DNA from 3 places in the Streptomyces sp. NBC_01775 genome. Region 1 is predicted to be linked to each of the others. Evidence: riboswitches for the same ligand, from Rfam matches in the RefSeq annotation. Region 1 holds a riboswitch; each other region holds the start of a gene.
What was found. Region 1 has a riboswitch for cobalamin ahead of OHB04_RS26400 (hypothetical protein). Riboswitches for the same ligand answer to the same signal wherever they lie in the genome.

Region 1 (6,707 bases):
GATCGTCGCGGACGGCGGCCACCGGCGGATCGTCGACCTGGTGTGCGTCCGCGCGGCGGAGTGGCTGGAGCTGCACAGCGACTCGGTCATGGACGCGGTCACGGGTGGCGCGCCCGGCTGGACGCCGAGGTTCGTGGACCGGAAGGTCGGCGACCGCGTCTACCGCGAACTGCTGCGCTTCGTCACGGAGATGCGGGACATGCCCGACCATCCCGCGCGCGGCGCCGTCGACCGCTTCTTGTCCGACTTCGCCGCCGACCTCCAGTCCGACCCGGAGACCAGGGCCAGGGTGGAGCGGCTCAAGAACGAGGTCCTGGGCAGGGGCGAGGTGCAGGACCTGATCGCCTCCGCCTGGGGCGCCGTACGGTCGATGCTGGTGGCCGCCGCCGAGGACGAGCGCAGCGAACTGCGGGTGCGCGCCCGGTCCGCGCTGCTCTCGCTGGGCAAGCGGATGGCCCAGGACGGGCGGCTCCAGGGCAAGGTGGACGGCTGGGTCGAGGGCGCGGCGGTCTATCTGGTGACCACCTACCGCGACGAGATCACCTCGCTGATCTCGGAGACCGTGGCCGGGTGGGACGCGGAGCACACCTCGAAGAAGATCGAGGCCCACATCGGCCGCGACCTCCAGTTCATCCGTATCAACGGCACCGTCGTCGGCTCGCTGGCCGGGCTCGCCATCTACACGGTGGCGCAGCTCTTCGGCGTGTAGAAAGGGCGGCTCTTCGGCGTGTGGAGGGCGCAGCTCTTCGGCGTGTGGAAGGGGCAGGGAAGGGCGTAAAGGGCGTGGTGGTGGCCGTCGGTCCGGGTCCTGGTCCGGTGTGTGAACACGGTCTTGTGGTTCTGAACACCCTCTTGGAGGATCGGCTGATTCGCCTGGAGGGAGAGCGACGTGAAACTGCTGCGCGTCGGATCGGTGGGAGCTGAGCGTCCCGCGCTGCTGGACGAGACCGGAACCCTGCGCGACCTGTCGGGGCTGGTCGGCGACATCGACGGAGCCCTGCTCGCGGACGGTGCCGCGCTCGGGAGGGTGCGGGAGGCCGCCGCCGCGGGGACGCTGCCGGAGCTGGCGTCGTCCCGCGCCGGGGCGGAGGACACGGGCGCGGAGAGCCTGCGGATCGGGCCGCCGCTGGCCAACATCGGCAAGATCGTGTGCATCGGGCTGAACTACCACGATCACGCCCGGGAGACCGGAGCGCCCGTTCCCGAGGAGCCGATCCTCTTCATGAAGGCCCCGGACACGGTCGTCGGCCCGCACGACACCGTGCTGATCCCGCGCGGCAGTGTGAAGACCGACTGGGAGGTGGAGCTGGCCGTCGTCATCGGCCGCACCGCGCGCTACCTGGACTCGCACGAGGAGGCGCTGGCGGCCGTGGCGGGCTACGCCGTCGCCAACGACGTGTCCGAGCGCGCCTTCCAGATCGAGCGCGGCGGCCAGTGGGACAAGGGGAAGAACTGCGAGACGTTCAACCCCCTGGGCCCCTGGCTGGTGACCGCCGACGAGGTGCCGGACCCACAGGCGCTGACGATGCGCCTGTGGGTGAACGGCGAGCTGCGGCAGGACGGTTCGTCCGGCGACCAGATCTTCCCCGTGGCCGAGGTCGTGCGCTACCTCAGCCAGTTCATGACGCTGTACCCGGGCGACGTGATCAGCACCGGCACCCCCGCCGGCGTGGCCATGGGCATGGCCGAGCCCAAGCCGTATCTGCGCGAGGGAGACATGGTCGAGCTGGAGATCGCGGGCCTGGGCAGACAGCGGCAGGTCATGAAGTCCGCGTGAACGAGCGCGCCGTCTCCAGCACCTGAAGGGCCGCCGCCGCCTCGTGCGCCGTCACCGGCGGCGGCGTGCCCTCGCGCAGGGCCACGGACACCGCGTCGTAGAAGGCCGGGTAGTCGCCGTCCAGCGTCGGCACCGTACGCACCTCGTCCAGCGCGCCGAGCGTGCCCCACTCGAACTCGGGCTCCACGCCCCACGGCATGCCCTGCGCGGGCCGTGCGCCCTCGCGCAGGGCGGCCTCCTGCGGGTCGAGCCCGTACTTCACATACGCCGAGCGGCTGCCCAGCACCCGGAAGCGCGGCCCGAGCTGTGCCGCCGTCGCGCTCATCCACAGGTGGGAGCGGACGCCGTTGTCGTGGGTGATGGCGATGAAGGTGTCGTCGTCGGCCGCCGCGCCAGCCCGGCGCACATCGGACTCGGCGTAGACCGAGGCGGCCGGGCCGAACAGGGTCAGCGCCTGGTCGACCAGATGGCTGCCCAGGTCGTAGAGCAGCCCGCCCACCTCCTCCGGATCGCCCGACTCGCGCCAGCCGCCCTTGGGCCGGGGCCGCCAGCGCTCGAAGCGGGACTCGAAGCGGTGCACCTCGCCCAGCGCGTCCTCGGCCAGGAGGGCGCGCAGGGTGAGGAAGTCGTTGTCCCAGCGCCGGTTCTGGAACGGCGCCAGCAGCAGCCCGCCGGCCTCGGCGAGCGCCGCCAGCTCGCGGGCCTCGGCAGCCGTGGGCGCCAGCGGCTTGTCCACGACCACCGGCAGGCCCGCTTCCAGCGCGCGCCGGGCGAGGTCGACATGGGTGCGGTTGGGGGTGGCGACCACCACCAGGTCGAGCCTGTCCGCCTCGGCGAACAGCTCGTCGGCGGTGGCGACGGTGCGCACCTCCTCGGTGCCGCGCCCGCCCGCCGCGCGCGCCTGCTTCTGGCGTCCGGGGTCGGAGGTGACGACCGTATCCAGCGCCAGCCCCGGAGTGGTCGCGATCAGCGGGGCGTGGAAGACCGATCCGGCGAGGCCGTAGCCGAGGAGGCCGACGCGGAGCGGGGTGACGGAGGTGTCCATGCGGTTCATGGCCCCCACCCTTGCAGCAGCCGGAGCCCGGGGGCACACCAACGGTCCGGACGAGGGAACCCACCCGGGGGCCGGAGGCCGTGGATCTGGGCGCCTTACGGCGTACGTCCCGGCTGACCGGGCACCGCCCCTGCGGTTACGCTGAACGCGGCGGCCGGTCGTACACCGAGGTACTCCCCGCCGGCCGGACCACCACGAACCTGGCAGGAGCCCGCCCGTGGCAGAGCGCAAGCCCATCGAGTCCTGGCTCACCGACATGGACGGTGTGCTGATGCACGAGGGGATTCCCGTCCCCGGAGCCGACTCCTTCATCAAGCGCCTCAAGGAGTCCGGACGCCCCTTCCTGGTGCTCACGAACAACTCGATGTACACCCCCAGGGACCTGCACGCCCGCCTGGCGCGCATCGGGCTGGACGTACCCACCGAGAACATCTGGACCTCGGCGCTGGCCACGGCGCAGTTCCTGGACGACCAGCGCCCCGGCGGCACCGCCTACGTCATAGGAGAGGCCGGGCTGACGACCGCGCTGCACGACATCGGCTACGTCCTCTCGGACGCCGACCCCGACTACGTCGTCCTCGGTGAGACCCGCACCTACAGCTTCGAGGCGCTGACCAGGGCCATCCGCCTCATCAACGACGGCGCCCGGTTCATCGCCACCAACCCCGACGAGACCGGCCCCTCCGCCGAGGGCGCCCTGCCCGCCACGGGCTCCGTCGCGGCCCTCATCACCAAGGCCACCGGGCAGCACCCCTACTTCGTGGGCAAGCCCAACCCGCTGATGATGCGCGCGGGCCTCAACGCGATCGGCGCGCACTCGGAGACCAGCGCCATGATCGGCGACCGGATGGACACGGACGTCCGCGCCGGCATGGAGGCGGGCCTGGAGACCTTCCTCGTCCTCACGGGCCTGACCAGGCCCGACGAGATCGAGCGCTACCCCTACCGCGCCTCCAGCGTCGTCGACTCCATCGCCGACCTGGTCGACAAGATCTGACGCCGCCCGGCTCCGCACGGAGCCGCGCCGCCGCCGTACGGAGTAAGAGGCCCGCCCCGGGGATGCGGAGCGGGCCTTCTGGCCGGACCGCCGGACTGACCGACGGAGGTTCGCCATGGCCCGGCCCCGCGGTGCGGGCCCTACGCCGAGGGCCCGCCGTCCGTGCGCTCGCCGGCGCCCGCGCCCCTGGCCAGGCGACCGCAGAGCAGGGCGAAGAGCGTGCCCAGCGCGGTCCACAGCACCGCGTGGGCGGCGAAGGAGAGCACGCGGAAGTCCCACAGCAAGGTGGCGGACACCGGGACGGCGTCGGGGTTGTCCGGGAGCAGGAAGAGCGCGGCGAGCGTGGCGACCACGGTGGCCGCCGCCGCGGACTGCCGGGCCGGCAGCCCGTGCCCGGCGCGGCCGAGCCGTACGTGGAACTGGCGCGCGAGCACCAGCCCCAGCACGCTGATCACCAGCGCGGCCACCCACAGCCCCTGCCGTTCGGTGACGGTGCCGCTGTCGCCCACGCCCGGCGGGTTGGCCGGATAGCGCAGGCCGGGCAGCAGCGAGAGGGCGAGGAAGCCCGCACCGGCCAGCCCGAGGCCACGCTGCCAGGCGCGGCCGTCGGCCATGGGGGCCGAGCGGTAGACCAGCACGTAGGCGAGCGTGAAGAAGACCCCGACGGCGAGGCCCACCACCGCGGCCGTCACCACCAGCCCGAAGTGCTGGGTGCCCCGGGTGAAGACCTCCTCGGCCTCGGCGGCGTGGTGATGGCCCGACTGGGCGGCGGCCGAGCGCTTCTCCTCCAGCCGGATCGCCCTGTCCATCAGGGGTTCGGCCAGCAGCAGCGAGAAGAGCCCGGAAGCCAGCCCGGCGAGCGCGCCGGCGCCCAGGCCCCGGCCGAGAAGGGGCAGCAGCGGGTAGGGAGTTGTCTCAGCGGAGACGGACATGTGTGCGTGCCCCGATCAGTGGCAGGGGGCGCCGAAGAGGTGGCGTCCGTCGTGCGAGAACTCGTGCAGGTAGTTGCCGGTGGCCGAGACGAGGTTGCCGTTGTCGACGAAGACGGCGTAGAGCGCGATCAGCGCCACGATCGCGGCGGCGGCGACGATCAGCCAGTCGCGCGTCCTGACCGTCGCGGAATGGATGGCTGACGGGTCGGCGGTGCCGGCTCCCGAGGCCGCCGCCGGTGTGCTGTGTGCGATGTGCGGAGACATACGCCTTCCTCCTCCTGGGGTTTCCACGCCCCGTCAGGTGGAGAAGCGACGGGTCAGTTCCTGACTCCCGTACGCGTCGCACGCGTACGGACACAGTGGCGGGACCGTCCCGGATTCGCACCGGCTTCCTGCGCACCGTCGCCTCAGTATGGAAATGTGCTGTTCGGAGCGTTGCAGCCTGACATGTGCACTGTCAATAAGGACTCCGTCACGTGGCGTTCGCCGGCCACGCGGAACCGGAGCGTCCGCAGGCCCCTGGAGAGGGCCCGTAACAGCTCTTCGACAGCATCGGTGCCGGGAAAATCCGTGTGACACGATGGAGCGACGATTTGTCCATGGGGGCCGGGGCGTCCCCAGGAATACGGCCAAAGGGGAGTGGATGTACGGCAGTTACGACAGCAGGCCGCCGCGCGCGGCCCGCGTCCGGCTCGCCGCGTCAGGTGCGACAGTGGGGGCGATGCTGCTGCTTGCCGGATGCTTCTCGTCCTCGGACGACAGCTCCGACGACGGCGCCAAGGGCGGCTCCGCTGTCGACCAGCGCCCCAAGTCCGAGTCCCCGTACTGGGTCAACCCCTCGGGAAACGCCGCCAAGCAGGTCAGCACGTACGAGCAGGACGACAAGGCCGACGACGCCAAGCTGATCAAGAAGATCGCGAGTCAGCCGGTTGCCGACTGGATCACCCGCCCCGAGCCGCGCTCCGAGGTCGAACGGCTGACGAAGGACGCGGACAAGGCCGACCGCAGCGCGCTGCTCGTCCTCTACAACCTCCCGCACCGCGACTGCGGGCAGTACAGCCAGGGCGGCGCCAAGGGCGCCGAGGAGTACCGCGCGTGGCTCGACAACGTCGTCAAGGGAATCGGCGACCGCTCCACCACGGTGGTGGTCGAACCGGACGCCATCCCGCACCTGCTGGCCGAGGGCTGCACCCCGAAGCAGTTCCACGAGGAGCGCTACCAGCTGCTGAACGAGGCCGTCAGCAAGCTCAAGCAGCTCCCGAAGACCAAGGTCTACCTCGACGCGGGCAACCCCGACTGGGTGCGCGACCCCGGCGGCCTGGTCGAGCCCCTGAACCGCGCGGGCATCGCCAAGGCGGACGGCTTCGCGCTGAACGTCTCCAACTACCAGACGACGAAGTCCAACCGGGCCTACGGCAACAAGGTCTCGCCGATGGTCGGCAACAAGCCGTTCGTCATCGACACCAGCCGCAACGGCAACGGCCCCGTCAAGGGCGCCGGCGGCGAGGAGTCCTGGTGCAACCCGCGGGGCCGCGCCCTGGGGGAGCCGCCCACCACGAAGACCGGTGACAAGCGGGTGGACGCCTACCTGTGGATCAAGCGGCCAGGCGAGTCGGACGGCGAGTGCAAGGGGGGCCCGAAGGCGGGCCAGTGGTGGCCCAAGTACGCGTTGGAGCTGGCACGTAACGCCAAGCGTTAGAGCGTGCCCCGAAGGGGCGCGGGGAACTGCGCGCCCAGCCCCGACGCACCCGCATTCTGCCAAGTACAGGCAGGGGCACCCCATGCTCAGCACCAGGAAAGAGGGCAACAGAAAGATCCGCCGGACGGGCTGAAGTCAGCCCGCCCGGCTTCGCTCAGTTCGGGTTCACCTTCGGGTCGCCCGTCGTCGCCGTCGTGTGCTGGGCCGTCGGGTCGACGTTGACCTTGAGCCACTTCGCCTTGGACGGG
Region 2 (6,707 bases), 5.6 Mb from region 1:
CGAGGCGTCCGCCGCGGCAGTGACCAGCTCCTCACGCAGCGGTGACGGTCCCCGAGTGCCCCCTTCGGGAAGGGGCACTGTCAGGCCCGCGTCGGCGTCCCTGTGGCCTGGCGCAGGAAACGGATGACCGGGTGGCCGGGGTGGTGCGTGACCTCGGTGCGGACGCCGTAGACCTCCTCGATGAGGGACGGCGTGAGCACCTCGGCCGGGCTGCCTTCGGCGACGGTGGTGCCGCCGCGCAGGACGAGCAGGCGGTCGCAGTACATCGCGGCGAGATTGAGGTCGTGCAGGGCGATCACGGTGGTCACCGGCAGACTCACGACGAGGTCGAGCAGGTCGAGCTGGTGCTGGATGTCGAGGTGGTTGGTCGGCTCGTCGAGGAGGAGTTCGCGGGGCTCCTGGGCGAGTGCGCGGGCGATCTGAGCGCGTTGGCGTTCGCCGCCGGAGAGGGTGTGCCAGGACTGCGCGGCCCGGTCGGTCATACCGGTGCGTTCCAATGCGGCCGTGACGGCTCGTGCGTCGGAGTCCGAGGCCGGCGACCAGGTGCGGCGGTGCGGGATGCGGCCGAGGGCCACCACGTCGTGAACGGTCAGTTCTGTCTGGGTGTGCGTGTGCTGTTCCACGGTGGCGACGCGGCGCGCGGTGGCGCGACGGCCGACCGCGGGCAGGGGGCGGCCGTCCAGGGTGACGACACCGGTGGAGGCGGTGAGAACACCGGAGAGCAGGCGCAGCAGTGTCGACTTGCCCGAGCCGTTGGGACCGAGCAGGCCGACAGTCTCGCCGGGGCACAAGGACAGGGTGACACCGTCGACGATGAGACGGCCGTCGGTGTGACGGCCCACTCGCTCGGCGTGCAGCCCGGGTGCCGTCTCCGGCCGTTCGGGCGGCCGGTTCCGGCTCATGCCTTCCTCCGGTCGCGGTAGAGGACGGCCACGAAGGCCGGTACGCCGATGAGGGACGTGACCACGCCCACCGGAACCTCCTGGGGGTCGACCACGATGCGGGCGAGCGTATCGACCCACACCAGGAACACGGCCCCTGCCAGCGCCGCGACCGGCAGCAGGCGCGCGTGGCCGGAGCCGGTGAGCGCCCGGGTGGCGTGCGGCAGGACGAGGCCGACGAAACCGATCGCACCGGCACAGCTGACCAGGACCGCGGTCAGCAGCGCCGTCGCGCACAACAGCACCAGGCGGGCCCGGGCGACCCGTACGCCCAGACCGGCGGCGGCCTCCTCACCGAAGGCGAAGGCGTCCAGGGTGGTGGCGTGGCCGAGGCAGACCACGAGGGCGACGGCGAGTACGGCCGCGCACAGCAGCACCTGGTCCCAGTCGGCGCCCGAGAGCGAGCCGAGCAGCCAGAACAGCACGCCCTTGGTGGTCTCCGCGTCCGCGGACGTGAGGACGATGAACGAGGTCAGTGCGGAGAAGAGCTGCATGGCGGCCACACCGGAGAGCACGACGCGGTCGGGGCTCGCGCCGAGGGTATGGCTGAGCAGCAGGACCATGGCGAAGGACAGCAGCGCCCCGATGAAGGCGCCCGCCGACAGCGACAGGGCTCCCGCTCCGGTCCCGAGCACGGCCACAGCCACAGCGCCCGTGGAGGCCCCGGAGGACACACCGAGGACGAAGGGATCGGCGAGCGAGTTGCGCAGCAGCGACTGCATGACGGCGCCGCACAGCGCGAGTCCGGCACCACAGATCGCGGCGAGCACGGTGCGGGGCATGCGCAGGTTCCACACGATGCCGTCCCGCAGCGGCGTGAGGCTGCTCTCGTCCCCGCGGAAGTGCGCGGCGACCGACGCCCACACGTCGCCGGTGGAGATGTCGGCTGGGCCGATGGTCACCGCGAGGGCGATGGAGACCGCCAGCGTCGCGAGGCCGCCTCCGGACAGCAGCAGGATACGGGCGCTCACTTGGCGAGCCCGAAGTCGCGCAGGCCCTTTGCGACCTGCTCGATCCCTTCGACAGTGCGGATCGAGGGGTTCATCGCCTGGCCGCTGAGGAGGATGTAGCGCTTCTTCTTGACCGCGGTGAGATTGCGGGTGGAGGGGTTGCTCTCCAGGAACTTGATCTTCGCCTTGGCGCTCTCGGCGGTCTCGGACTTCCGGGTCAGATCGCCGAGGACGATGACATCCGGGTCACGGTCGGCGACGGTCTCCCAGTTGATCTGGGGCCACTCGTCCTTGTCGTCGGAGAAGGCGTTCTTCGCGCCGACGGCCCGGGTGATCGCGCCGGGGGCGCCGCAGCAGCCGGCGAGGTAGGGCGACTGGGCGTTGGCGAACCAGTACATGAGGGAGGTGTCGGAGGCGTCCACTCCTTCGGTGGCCTTGCGCACCCGCTCCTTCAGTCGCGCGACGAGCTCGTCGCCGCGTTCGACGACGCCGAACGCCCGGGACAGATCACGTATTTCGCCGTAAACGGTGTCGAGGGCAAGCGGCTTGCTGCGGGAGCCGTCGCCGCCGCTGTCGTTGTCCTTCCCCGCGGCGCAGTCGGACGGGGAGACATATGTCGGCACGCCGAGCTTCTCGAACTGCTCACGGGTGGCGACGCCGCCCTTGCCGAGCGTGGAGACGAAGGAGGAGGTGACGAAGTCGGGTTCGGCGTCCAGGACCTTCTCGAAGGAGGGGTTGTTGTCGGCGAGGCGCGGTACGGACCTGTTGGCCTTCACCAGCCCCTTCATCACCGGGTCGGTCCAGGTCGCCGTGCCGGCCAGGCGGTCTTCGAGGCCGAGGGAGAGCAGGATCTCCGTGGTGCCCTGGTTGAGGGAGACGGCCCGACGCGGAGCCGACTTCAAGGTGACCTCGTGACCGCAGTTGCCGATGGTGCGCGGGTAGCCGGCGGTTGCCGACTTCTCCCCGCCGGACCCGGCCTCGCCCTTGCCGGTGCCGCCGCACGCGGTGAGCAACAGGGCCGGGCCGAGCAGGAGAGCCGCCCCATGGCGGGCACGGAAGGGGTGGATGCGGAACACGTGCACGACCTTGCGATGTCGGGGCTCGGGACGCGGAGCCTGGCCTACGGGGTCCTCCTCACCGATGGCAAAACCGATGGCAAAGAGGTGCCAGCAGGTCTTCGGACTCGGGTTCGCGCGGACGGAGCGCCTTCCCGGTGTCGTGCGCATCGGTCATCCGACCGCCTCGCACCACCCCAGTGGCGTCGAATGCCCCGCCCGTCCCCCTCACCGCTGCGCGTCAGTTCCGGATTTCCACCGGATTCCCTGGCCTCGGATACGGCACGACTGGCTTCTGCACCTTATCAAGATTGAATTCTCTACAGACCGGCACACCGGCCGGCCGCCACGGGGCAGGGCTGATGCGCCGCCCGGACATGGAATCCGCCGCGCTGGCCGGCCCGGAACAGCTCGGGGCTCCTTTGGCCGCATGCCGCGCCTGCGCGGTTCCGGCATCGACAGCGGCGCGGACATGAGCTCTGCGCGGCAGGGAGACAATCGAGGTGCTCACCGCACTGGAGCGGCGCGGCCCGCTGCGAGAGCTAGGATCAAGGCCATGTCGCTGACTGCGGACGACGTGAGCCGGTTCGAGGTGTCCCGGCCCCGCCTCGAGGCCATCGCCTACCGCCTCCTCGGCTCCGCGAGCGAGGCCGAGGACGCCGTGCAGGAGACGTTCCTGCGCTGGCAGGCCGCCGACGTCGACCGCATCGAGACCCCCGAGGCGTGGCTGACGAAGGTCCTCACCAACTTGTGCCGCAACCAGCTCACCTCTGCCCGTGCGCGGCGCGAGACCTATGTGGGCCAATGGCTTCCCGAGCCGCTGCTCCCCGGGGACCCGATGCTCGGCCCGGCCGACACCGTCGAGCAGCGCGAATCGGTCTCGTACGCGGTCCTCACCCTCATGGAGCGTCTCTCCCCCAACGAGCGGGCCGTGTACGTGCTGCGGGAGGCCTTCGACTACCCGCACCGGGACATCGCCGAGACGCTCGACATCACCGAGGCCGCCAGCCAGCAGATCTTCCACCGCGCCAAGAAGCACGTCGCGGACGGCAAGGCCCGCACCGAGGTCGACGAGGCCGCCGCCCGGCGGATCGTCGAGGAGTTCTTCACGGCAGCGGCGAGCGGCCGGACCGAGCCTCTCGTACAGCTGCTCACCAAAGACGCCATCTCGATCGGGGACGGCGGCGGGAAGGTCCCGGCCCGCACCAAGGCCATCGAGGGCGCCCTCGCGGTCGCGAAGTTCCTGCGGGGCCTGTTCAAACCCGGCGAGGCCAAGCGCGCCATGGCCGGCGGCTCACCCGAGCTCCACGTCACCACCGCCAACGGCGCCCCCGCCGTCGTGGCAGTCGTCGACGGCCGGGTCATCGGTGTCGTGTGCGTGGAGGTCACCGCCGAGGGCATCGCCGCGTTCCGCAACCAGGTCAACCCCGACAAGCTCGAACGCGCAACGGAGCGGTGGGCGGCAACCGACCACGGCGAACCCCTGTGCAACATCTTCTGACACTGGTGTGAGGTGCTTCACATCGCGTTCCTGTCAGGAAACGGCGGGCCGCCCGGTTCAAGTGGCGAAGCCGTCCATGACAGGAGCACGAAAATGCAGCACCGCATCATCGTCCTCGGAGCCGGATACACGGGAGCCGTCGCAGCCGGACGCCTCGCCAGGCGACTGCGCCGCGAGGACGTCGCCCTCACCCTCGTCAACGCCGAGCCCGACTTCGTCGAGCGCGTCCGGATGCACCAACTGGCGGTCGGCCAGGACCTCAAGCCCCGGCCCTTCAGCGAGATGTTCGCGGGCACCGGCGTCGAGCTGAAGCTCGCGAAGGCCACCGGCGTCGACGTCGACCGCAAGACCGTCAGCGTCACGGGCGCGAACGGCGCCGAGGAGCTGGAGTACGACACCCTCGTGTACGCCCTCGGCAGCGGCTGGAGCACCCAGGGCGTCCCCGGCACCGCCGAGCACGCCCACGAGATCGCCAGCCGGCCCGGAGCGCTCCGGCTGCGCGCGCGGCTGGCCCGCCTGGACGCCGGAGAGCCCGTGGTCGTCGTCGGCGGCGGCCTCACAGGAGTGGAGGCCGCGACCGAGATCGCCGAGGCCCGCCCCGACCTCGATGTCGCCCTCGCCGCCCGCGGCGGTCTCGGCGACTGGCTCTCGCCCAAGGGCCGTCAGCACCTGCGGAGGGTCTTCGACAAGCTCAGCATCACCGTGCACGAGCACGTCGCCGTCACCGGCGTCGGGGCCGACCGCGTCACCACCGGTGACAGCAAGGATCTCCCAGCCGCCGTCACCGTGTGGACCACCGGCTTCGCGGTCCACCCGATAGCGAAGGCCACCACCCTGGAGGTCACCGGCACAGGCCAGATCGTGGTCGACAGGACCATGCGCTCGATCTCGCACCCGGACGTGTACGCCATCGGCGACGCGGCCATGGCGATGGGCCCGGGCGACAAGCCGCTACGGATGTCGTGCGCCTCGGGCATCCCCACCGCGTGGCAGGCCGCTGACACCATCGCCGCGCGCCTGACCAGCGGGAAGCTCCCGAACACACCACTGCGCTACTTCAACCAGTGCATCTCGCTGGGCCGCAAGGAAGGCGTGATCCAGTACGTCACCGCCGACGACCGAGCCGTCCGGGCAGCCCTGACCGGACGGCTCGCCGGCATCTACAAGGAACTGGTCTGCAAGGGCGCGGCCTGGGGCGTCGCCAACCCGATGCTCGGGATGCCGACCCGGCGTCGCCACGTCGTGCGGGAACAGGCCCGGACGGGCTCGACGGTCAAGGCGCTGCCCTGAGAGGTTGTCACCTCCCGACAGCCCGCGCCCAAGCCCGGACAGAGCGCCAACCGAATCAGCGGAGACAACGGCGGCGTGGTGCTGCTGGATCGCACGTCGGTCCGCACCCGCCGCCGCACCGGCGCCGGGCGGCGCCACTGCTGATCCGGCAGGCACAAGTCCCGTGCGAGCGGGGCGGGAACGAAGACGTGCCGTACGGTCGCGTCCGCCGCCGCTTCCGGCGGAGTTCGATGAGGGCCGAACTATCCAGCTCCTAGCATGCGCGGAACCCTGCGGGAGACGCCCGTGCGGGCGAACGCGAAGGGCCTCTGATGCCAGGGACAGACCTCGAACAGCAGCTTGCCGACCGCTTCCGCGAGGTCAATGGCGACCATCCGATGACCGCTGCCGACGACGCCTACGTGAGCGTGCAGTTCGTCGTCCTGGACGAACTGTGCGCGGCCCAGGGCCGCGATACCGACGAGGTTCGCCGGCTGATGCTGGAGCAGCGCCTGCCGCTTCCGGGATACCTGCGCTCCGACGGTGCGGAAATGGTGCCGCCCGACCTGTTCTCCCTCGCCGACGAGGCGGGCGGCATCGACGGGCTCGAAGCCTGGTTCACCGCTCACCGGGACGGCCCGGCCCTCGGCAAGGAGGAGTGGAATGCCTACCTCAGCGGACAGTACGTGTGCCTGCGCTCGGTCACCCCGGCCACCATCCAGCGCAAGGATCACTTGACGACAGCGATCAGCGCCGCGCCGGACGAGCCGGCTGCCGGTTCAGCACCGTGGTCCGCCCGGCTGCACGCTCTGATCGACGAACTCGACGCGCTGGAGCCTGCCTTCACCGCCTACGACCGTCTCCGCTTCAACGGCCCTACGTCCCGGGACGCCTGCATCGATGCGATGCGCACGCGCTTCCCGCGCCCCGGTCCGCCACCTGTCAGTGCTTAGGGAGCAGTTGGGTGGCGGTCGCGGTGATGGTCTCGACG
Region 3 (6,707 bases), 2.7 Mb from region 1:
AGCTCTTCCCGCTCTTCGGCATCGCCAACCAGCTCCTGGCGGCCGTCGCGCTGGCGGTCTGTACGACGCTGCTGGTCAAGTCCGGGCGGCTCAAGTGGGCCTGGGTGACGGCCGTTCCGCTGGTGTGGGACGCGGTGGTCACGCTGACGGCGAGCTGGCAGAAGGTCTTCTCCAGCGACCCGAAGGTGGGCTTCTTCCAGCAGCGCTCCAATTACCAGGACGCCATCGACCAGGGCAAGATCCTCCCGCCCGCCAAGACGATGGACGACATGCACACCGTCGTCACCAACTCCACGGTGGACGGCGTGCTCTCCGCGCTCTTCGCCGTGCTGGTGATCGTCGTCCTGGCGGACTCCGCCCGCACCTGCCTGCGCGCGATCCGCGACCCGGAGAGCGCGAAGCTGACGGAGGCGCCGTACGTGGAGTCGAAGCTGATCGCTCCGGCGGGGCTGGTGGCCACGAAGGAGGAGAAGGCCGAGCAGGCCGCCGGCGCCGGGAGCGCCGGGGAGGGGGCCGCGCGGTGAACGGGGTGCTGCGGGCCGGGCGCTGGGTGCGCTGGTACGTGCGCGAGCTGACGGACGAGAGCGCCTACGACCGCTACGTCGCCCATGTCCGGCAGCACCAGGGGCCGGACGCCGCCGTGCCCAGCAGGAGAGAGTTCGAGCGGCGCCGCACGGACGCACGGGAGGCCGATCCGCGCGAGGGCTTCCGCTGCTGCTGAGGCGTGGGGTCTACCGCTGCCGCTGAGGGACGCCGTCTGGGTGCTGAGCAACGCCCCCGAAAACTGTCCGCTATACGGACAACCGGTGACGGAGAGCGAATCCCTCACCTAGGTTTCATGCGCATTACATGAAGCCTGAGCGAGGGACGGAGCCCAGCATGTCCGCACCACCCCCAACAGCCGGGAGAAAACACCCGGTTGTGACCCCCGCGCGCACAGTGGCGGGACTCTGCCTCCTCGCGCCTTTCGCCGGAATTCTGTGGGTGGATTCCTATGCCCGCGTCGAGCCGACCCTGATAGGAATCCCGTTCTTCTACTGGTACCAGATGCTCTGGGTGCTGATCTCGGCCCTGCTCACCGTCGTCGCGTACCGGATCGTGCGCCGCGAGCAGGCCGCAGCGCCGGTTCAGGCGGAATCGCCGCGTACCCCCGAAAGCGGTGAGGAGCGGTGAACGGCGGCGTGAACGGCGTCGCACTCGCCGTCTTCATCTTCTTCTTCGTGGCCGTCACGGTCATGGGATTCCTCGCCGCGCGCTGGCGCAAGGCCGAGAACGAGCACAGCCTGGACGAATGGGGCCTCGGCGGCAGGAGTTTCGGCACCTGGATCACCTGGTTCCTGCTGGGCGGCGACCTGTATACGGCCTACACCTTCGTCGCCGTACCCGCCGCCATCTACGCGGCGGGCGCCTCGGGATTCTTCGCCGTCCCGTACACGATTCTCGTCTATCCCCTCATCTTCACCTTCCTGCCGCGCCTGTGGTCCGTCTCGCACCGCCACGGATACGTCACGACCTCGGACTTCGTCCGCGGCAGGTTCGGCTCCAAGGGCCTCTCACTGGCCGTGGCGCTCACCGGAATCCTGGCGACGATGCCGTACATCGCCCTCCAACTGGTGGGAATCCAGGCGGTACTGGACGTCATGGGCGTGGGCGGCTCCGAGTCCACCCACTGGTTCATCAAGGACCTGCCGCTGCTCATCGCCTTCGGCGTGCTTGCCGCCTACACCTACTCCTCCGGGCTGCGCGCTCCCGCGCTGATCGCGTTCGTCAAGGACGGGCTGATCTACCTCGTCATCGCGGTCGCCATCATCTACATCCCCATCAAGCTCGGCGGATTCCACGAGATCTTCGAGCGGGCGGGGCACGCCTTCGCCGAGAAGAACCCCGCGACCGGAAAACCACGCGGTGAACTCGCCAGCGGCGAGAACGCCCAGTGGGCCTACGCCACCCTCGCCTTCGGCTCCGCGCTCGCGCTCTTCATGTATCCGCACTCGATCACGGCCACGCTCTCCAGCAAGAACCGCAACGTGATCCGCAGGAACACCACGATCCTGCCGCTGTACTCGCTGATGCTGGGATTCCTCGCACTGCTCGGCTTCATGGCGATCGCCGCGGGAATCAAGGTCGAAAACAACCAGCTCGCCATTCCGCAGCTCTTCGAGACGATGTTCCCCGACTGGTTCACCGGAGTCGCCTTCGCCGCCATCGGCATCGGCGCCCTGGTGCCCGCCGCGATCATGTCGATCGCGGCGGCGAACCTGTTCACGCGCAACATCTACAAGGACTTCATCCGGCCCGACGCCACCCCCGCGCAGGAGACGAAGGTCTCCAAGCTGGTGTCGCTGCTGGTGAAGGTCGGCGCGCTCGTCTTCGTCCTCGGCATGGACAAGACCGTCGCCATCAACTTCCAGCTCCTGGGCGGCATCTGGATCCTCCAGACCTTCCCCGCGCTGGTGGGCGGCCTGTTCACCCGCTGGTTCCACCGGTGGGCGCTGCTGGCGGGCTGGGCCGTGGGCATGGTCTACGGCACCGTCGCCGCGTACGGCGTCGCCAGCCCGACCCAGAAGCACTTCGGCGGCAGCAACGCGCTGATCCCCGGCATCAAGGAGATCGGCTACATCGGAGTGACCGCGTTCGTGCTGAACGTCCTGGTCACCGTCGTCCTGACGGTGGCGCTCCGCGCCGTGGGGGCGCCGGACGGTGTGGACGAGACCCGGCCCGAGGACTACACGGCGGACGCGCCCGACCAGCGCCCCGCAGGCCCGGTACACGCCGAGGCGCCTTCGGCAGCCGGAGCCGCCCCGTCCGGTCCGGCGTCCTCCACCGCTCCCGCGGCCACCGGGGCCGACTGACCGTCCACCGGGCACGCGATATCCATGGCGGCCATCGTGCGCGGCGGCGCATGATGGCCGCCATGGATATCACGGTCAGAAGGGCACGCGAACAGGAGTACGCCGAAGCCGGGGAGTTGACGGCCGCGGCGTATCTCGACGGAGGACTGCTGGACTTCGGCGCGGAGGACCCTTACCTGGAGCGCCTGCGGGACGCGGCCGGACGCGCGGCGCACGCGGAACTGCTTGTCGCGCAGGACGACACGGGCACGCTGCTGGGCACCGTCACCTTCGTCGGCGGCGGCGGGCCCTTCGCGGAGCGCGCGGGCGCCGGTGAGGGCGAGTTCCGGATGCTCGCCGTACGTGCCGAGGCCCGGGGGCGCGGGGTGGGCGAGGCGCTGGTGACCGCCTGCGTCGAGCGGGCGCGAGCCCGGAAGCTCACCGCGCTCGTACTCTCCACCCAGCACCGGATGCTGCCCGCACACCGGCTGTACGAGCGCCTGGGATTCGCGCGGACTCCCTCCCGCGACTGGTCGCCGGTGCCCGGCCTCCCGGCACTGTGGGCATACGTGCTGGCGCTGTGACCGTCCCTCGGAGGTCTCCGCCTTCGACAGGCCGACACACAATATGTGGGGGCACTGGCACATCCGGGCACTAGATGTATGCTCTTCCCGACCGCCAGCGATGCAGGGGAACCCGGTGCGATTCCGGGACTGTCCCGCAACGGTGTGCGGGCGCCCATGCCGTGTGCGCCCGCGAGTCCGAGCACCTGCGGCGGCTTCGAGGAACGCCCGGGTCTCGTGGGTTGGACCGGCGGTCCGTCGCGTCATGCCCTGACGCGACGTGCCCTGCCCTCCCCTGCGATCGCCCGTGCGGCAGCGAGCAGCAGCGAGGGAGAGCACCGAGTGACCATCGCACCGACCGTACCGGCACCCAGTCAGACGGATGCCGTACCGGAGAGCGACCCATCAGGCACAGGCGACCCGTCCGGCACGCCCCGGAGCGGCGGGGACCCGGCCGCCGAGAGCCTGCGCAGCACGCTCGCCGCCCTCACCGCCGACCTCCCCGCCGCCGTCCCCGGCCCCGTCGAGGCCGCCGCGCTGCGCGGCCGGGCACCGCAGGCGTCCGCCGCTGAACTGCGCACCCTGGCCATCGAGTCGGCCGCGGGGCTCATCAGCGAGGAGCCCTCCTACTCCCGCCTGGCCGCCCGGCTGCTGACCCTCGCGATCCGCGACGAGGCGGCCTCCCAGGGCGTCACCTCGTTCTCCGGGTCGGTGGCGCTGGGGCACGCCGAGGGCCTGATCGCGGACGGCACGGCGGAGTTCGTCGCCGCGCACGCCGCCCGGCTGGACGCGCTGGTCGAGACGGCCGTGGAGGACGGCGCCGACGACCGGTTCGGCTACTTCGGACTGCGCACGGTGCACTCGCGCTATCTCCTGCGCCACCCCACCACCCGGGTGCCCGTCGAGACGCCTCAGCACTTTTTGCTGCGGGTGGCGTGCGGGCTCGCCGCCGACGGCTCCGAGCGGGCTCTGGAGGAGGTCGCCGAGCTGTACGCGCTCACCAGTTCGCTGGCGTATCTCCCCTCCTCGCCCACCCTGTTCAACTCCGGCACCCGCCACCCGCAGATGTCCTCCTGCTATCTGCTGGACTCCCCCATGGACGAGCTGGACTCGATCTACGAGCGCTACCACCAGGTCGCACGGCTGTCCAAGCACGCGGGCGGCATCGGGCTCTCGTACTCACGAATCCGCGCGCGGGGCTCGCTCATCCGGGGGACGAACGGGCACTCCAACGGCATCGTCCCGTTCCTGCGCACGCTCGACTCCTCGGTCGCCGCCGTCAACCAGGGCGGCCGGCGCAAGGGCGCGGCCTGCGTCTACCTGGAGACCTGGCACGCCGACATCGAGGAGTTCCTGGAGCTGCGCGACAACACCGGCGAGGAGGCACGCCGGACCCACAATCTCAACCTCGCGCACTGGATCCCGGACGAGTTCATGCGCCGGGTGGCCGCCGACGAGGAGTGGTCGCTGCTCTCCCCCTCGGACGCGCCCGAGCTGGTCGACCTGTGGGGCGAGGAGTTCGACGCCGCCTACCGCAAGGCCGAGGCCGAGGGCCGCTACCTCAAGCGGCTGCCCGCGCGGCAGCTCTACGGCGCGATGATGCGCACCCTGGCGCAGACCGGCAACGGCTGGATGACGTTCAAGGACACCTCCAACCGCACCGCCAACCAGACCGCCGAGCACGGGCACACCGTGCACTCCTCGAACCTGTGCACGGAGATCCTGGAGGTCACCGACGACGGCGAGACCGCCGTGTGCAACCTCGGCTCCGTCAACCTCGCGGCCCACCTGGGCGAGGCCGGCGCGATGGACTGGGAGCGGCTGGACGCCACCGTGCGGACGGCGGTGACCTTCCTGGACCGCGTCGTGGACATCAACTTCTACCCGACGACGCAGGCCGCGAGCTCCAACTCCCGCTGGCGGCCGGTGGGTCTGGGCATGATGGGGCTCCAGGACGTCTTCTTCCGGCTCGGGCTGCCGTTCGACTCGGCCGAGGCCCGCGAGCTGTCCACCCGGATCGCCGAGCGCGTCATGCTCGCCGCCTACGAGACCTCGGCCGACCTCGCCGAGCGGCACGGCCCGCACGCCGCCTGGGAGCACACCCGTACGGCCCGTGGCGTGCTGCACCCGGACCACTACCCGAACGCCGAGCCGCACTGGACGGACCGCTGGGCGGCGCTGCGTGCCCGTATCGCGGCGACCGGCATGCGCAACTCCCTGCTGCTGGCCATCGCCCCGACCGCGACCATCGCGTCCATCGCGGGCGTCTACGAGTGCATCGAGCCGCAGGTCTCCAACCTCTTCAAGCGCGAGACCCTCAGCGGCGAGTTCCTCCAGGTGAACGCCTATCTGGTGGAGGAGCTGAAGCGGCTGGGGCTGTGGGACGGGCGGGCCAGGGAGGCGCTGCGCGAGGCCAACGGCTCGGTGCAGGACCTGGAGTGGGTGCCCGAGCACGTGCGCGCGCTGTACCGCACGGCGTGGGAGCTGCCCCAGCGCGCCCTGATCGACATGGCGGCGGCCCGCACCCCGTACCTGGACCAGAGCCAGTCGCTGAACCTGTTCCTGGCCTCGCCCACCATCGGGAAGCTCTCCTCGATGTACGCGTACGCCTGGAAGAGCGGCATCAAGACCACGTACTACCTGCGCTCGCGCCCCGCGACGCGTATCGCGCAGGCGGCCACCTCCCTGCCCCAGCAGCCTTCCGTGCCCCAGCAGACGACGGGCGCCCCCACCGAGGACGCCGTCGCCTGCTCCCTGGAAAACCCCGAGTCCTGCGAGGCATGCCAATAATGACCACCCCTGCCACCCCCAAGAATCTGCTCGACCCGGGCTTCGAGCTGACCCTGCGCCCCATGCGCTACCCGCACTTCTACGACCGCTACCGGGACGCCATCAAGAACACCTGGACGGTCGAGGAGGTCGACCTCCACTCGGACGTCGCCGACCTGGCCAAGCTCACCCCGGGCGAGCAGCACATGATCAGCCGCCTGGTGGCCTTCTTCGCCACGGGTGACTCGATCGTCGCGAACAACCTGGTGCTGACGCTCTACAAGCACATCAACTCCCCCGAGGCGCGGCTGTATCTGTCGCGGCAGCTCTTCGAGGAGGCCGTGCACGTCCAGTTCTATCTGACGCTGCTGGACACCTACCTTCCCGACCACGACGAGCGCGTCGAGGCGTTCGCCGCGGTGGAGAACATCCCCTCCATCCGGGAGAAGGCGCAGTTCTGCTTCCGCTGGATGGCCGCGCTGGACGGTGAGGAGGGGACGACGACCATCGACAAGCTGGAGTCGAGCGCCGACCGGCGCCGCTT

Region 2: linked by a shared signal. The riboswitch ahead of OHB04_RS01690 (ABC transporter substrate-binding protein) and the one ahead of OHB04_RS26400 (hypothetical protein) in region 1 are both predicted to bind cobalamin.
Region 3: linked by a shared signal. The riboswitch ahead of OHB04_RS14285 (ribonucleoside-diphosphate reductase subunit alpha) and the one ahead of OHB04_RS26400 (hypothetical protein) in region 1 are both predicted to bind cobalamin.

Annotation. Positions count from the first base shown of each region.
Region 1 covers NZ_CP109104.1:5,918,911-5,925,617, forward strand. The annotation lists gene OHB04_RS26375 (DUF445 domain-containing protein) at 1-709, shown strand, start outside; gene OHB04_RS26380 (fumarylacetoacetate hydrolase family protein) at 890-1,777, shown strand; gene OHB04_RS26385 (Gfo/Idh/MocA family protein) at 1,761-2,831, opposite strand; gene OHB04_RS26390 (HAD-IIA family hydrolase) at 3,049-3,828, shown strand; gene OHB04_RS26395 (CbtA family protein) at 3,969-4,760, opposite strand; gene OHB04_RS26400 (hypothetical protein) at 4,776-5,024, opposite strand; cobalamin riboswitch at 5,058-5,179, opposite strand; gene OHB04_RS26405 (glycoside hydrolase family 6 protein) at 5,404-6,459, shown strand; gene OHB04_RS26410 (kelch motif-containing protein) at 6,614-6,707, opposite strand, start outside.
Region 2 covers NZ_CP109104.1:341,580-348,286, forward strand. The annotation lists gene OHB04_RS01675 (hypothetical protein) at 1-23, shown strand, start outside; gene OHB04_RS01680 (ABC transporter ATP-binding protein) at 81-902, opposite strand; gene OHB04_RS01685 (FecCD family ABC transporter permease) at 899-1,912, opposite strand; gene OHB04_RS01690 (ABC transporter substrate-binding protein) at 1,909-2,967, opposite strand; cobalamin riboswitch at 3,043-3,254, opposite strand; gene OHB04_RS01695 (RNA polymerase sigma-70 factor) at 3,503-4,447, shown strand; gene OHB04_RS01700 (NAD(P)/FAD-dependent oxidoreductase) at 4,541-5,737, shown strand; gene OHB04_RS01705 (DUF6058 family natural product biosynthesis protein) at 6,049-6,669, shown strand; gene OHB04_RS01710 (LysR family transcriptional regulator) at 6,659-6,707, opposite strand, start outside.
Region 3 covers NZ_CP109104.1:3,203,621-3,210,327, forward strand. The annotation lists gene OHB04_RS14260 (carbon starvation CstA family protein) at 1-524, shown strand, start outside; gene OHB04_RS14265 (YbdD/YjiX family protein) at 521-721, shown strand; gene OHB04_RS14270 (DUF3311 domain-containing protein) at 880-1,173, shown strand; gene mctP (monocarboxylate uptake permease MctP) at 1,170-2,852, shown strand; gene OHB04_RS14280 (GNAT family N-acetyltransferase) at 2,915-3,415, shown strand; cobalamin riboswitch at 3,490-3,622, shown strand; gene OHB04_RS14285 (ribonucleoside-diphosphate reductase subunit alpha) at 3,737-6,184, shown strand; gene OHB04_RS14290 (ribonucleotide-diphosphate reductase subunit beta) at 6,184-6,707, shown strand, end outside.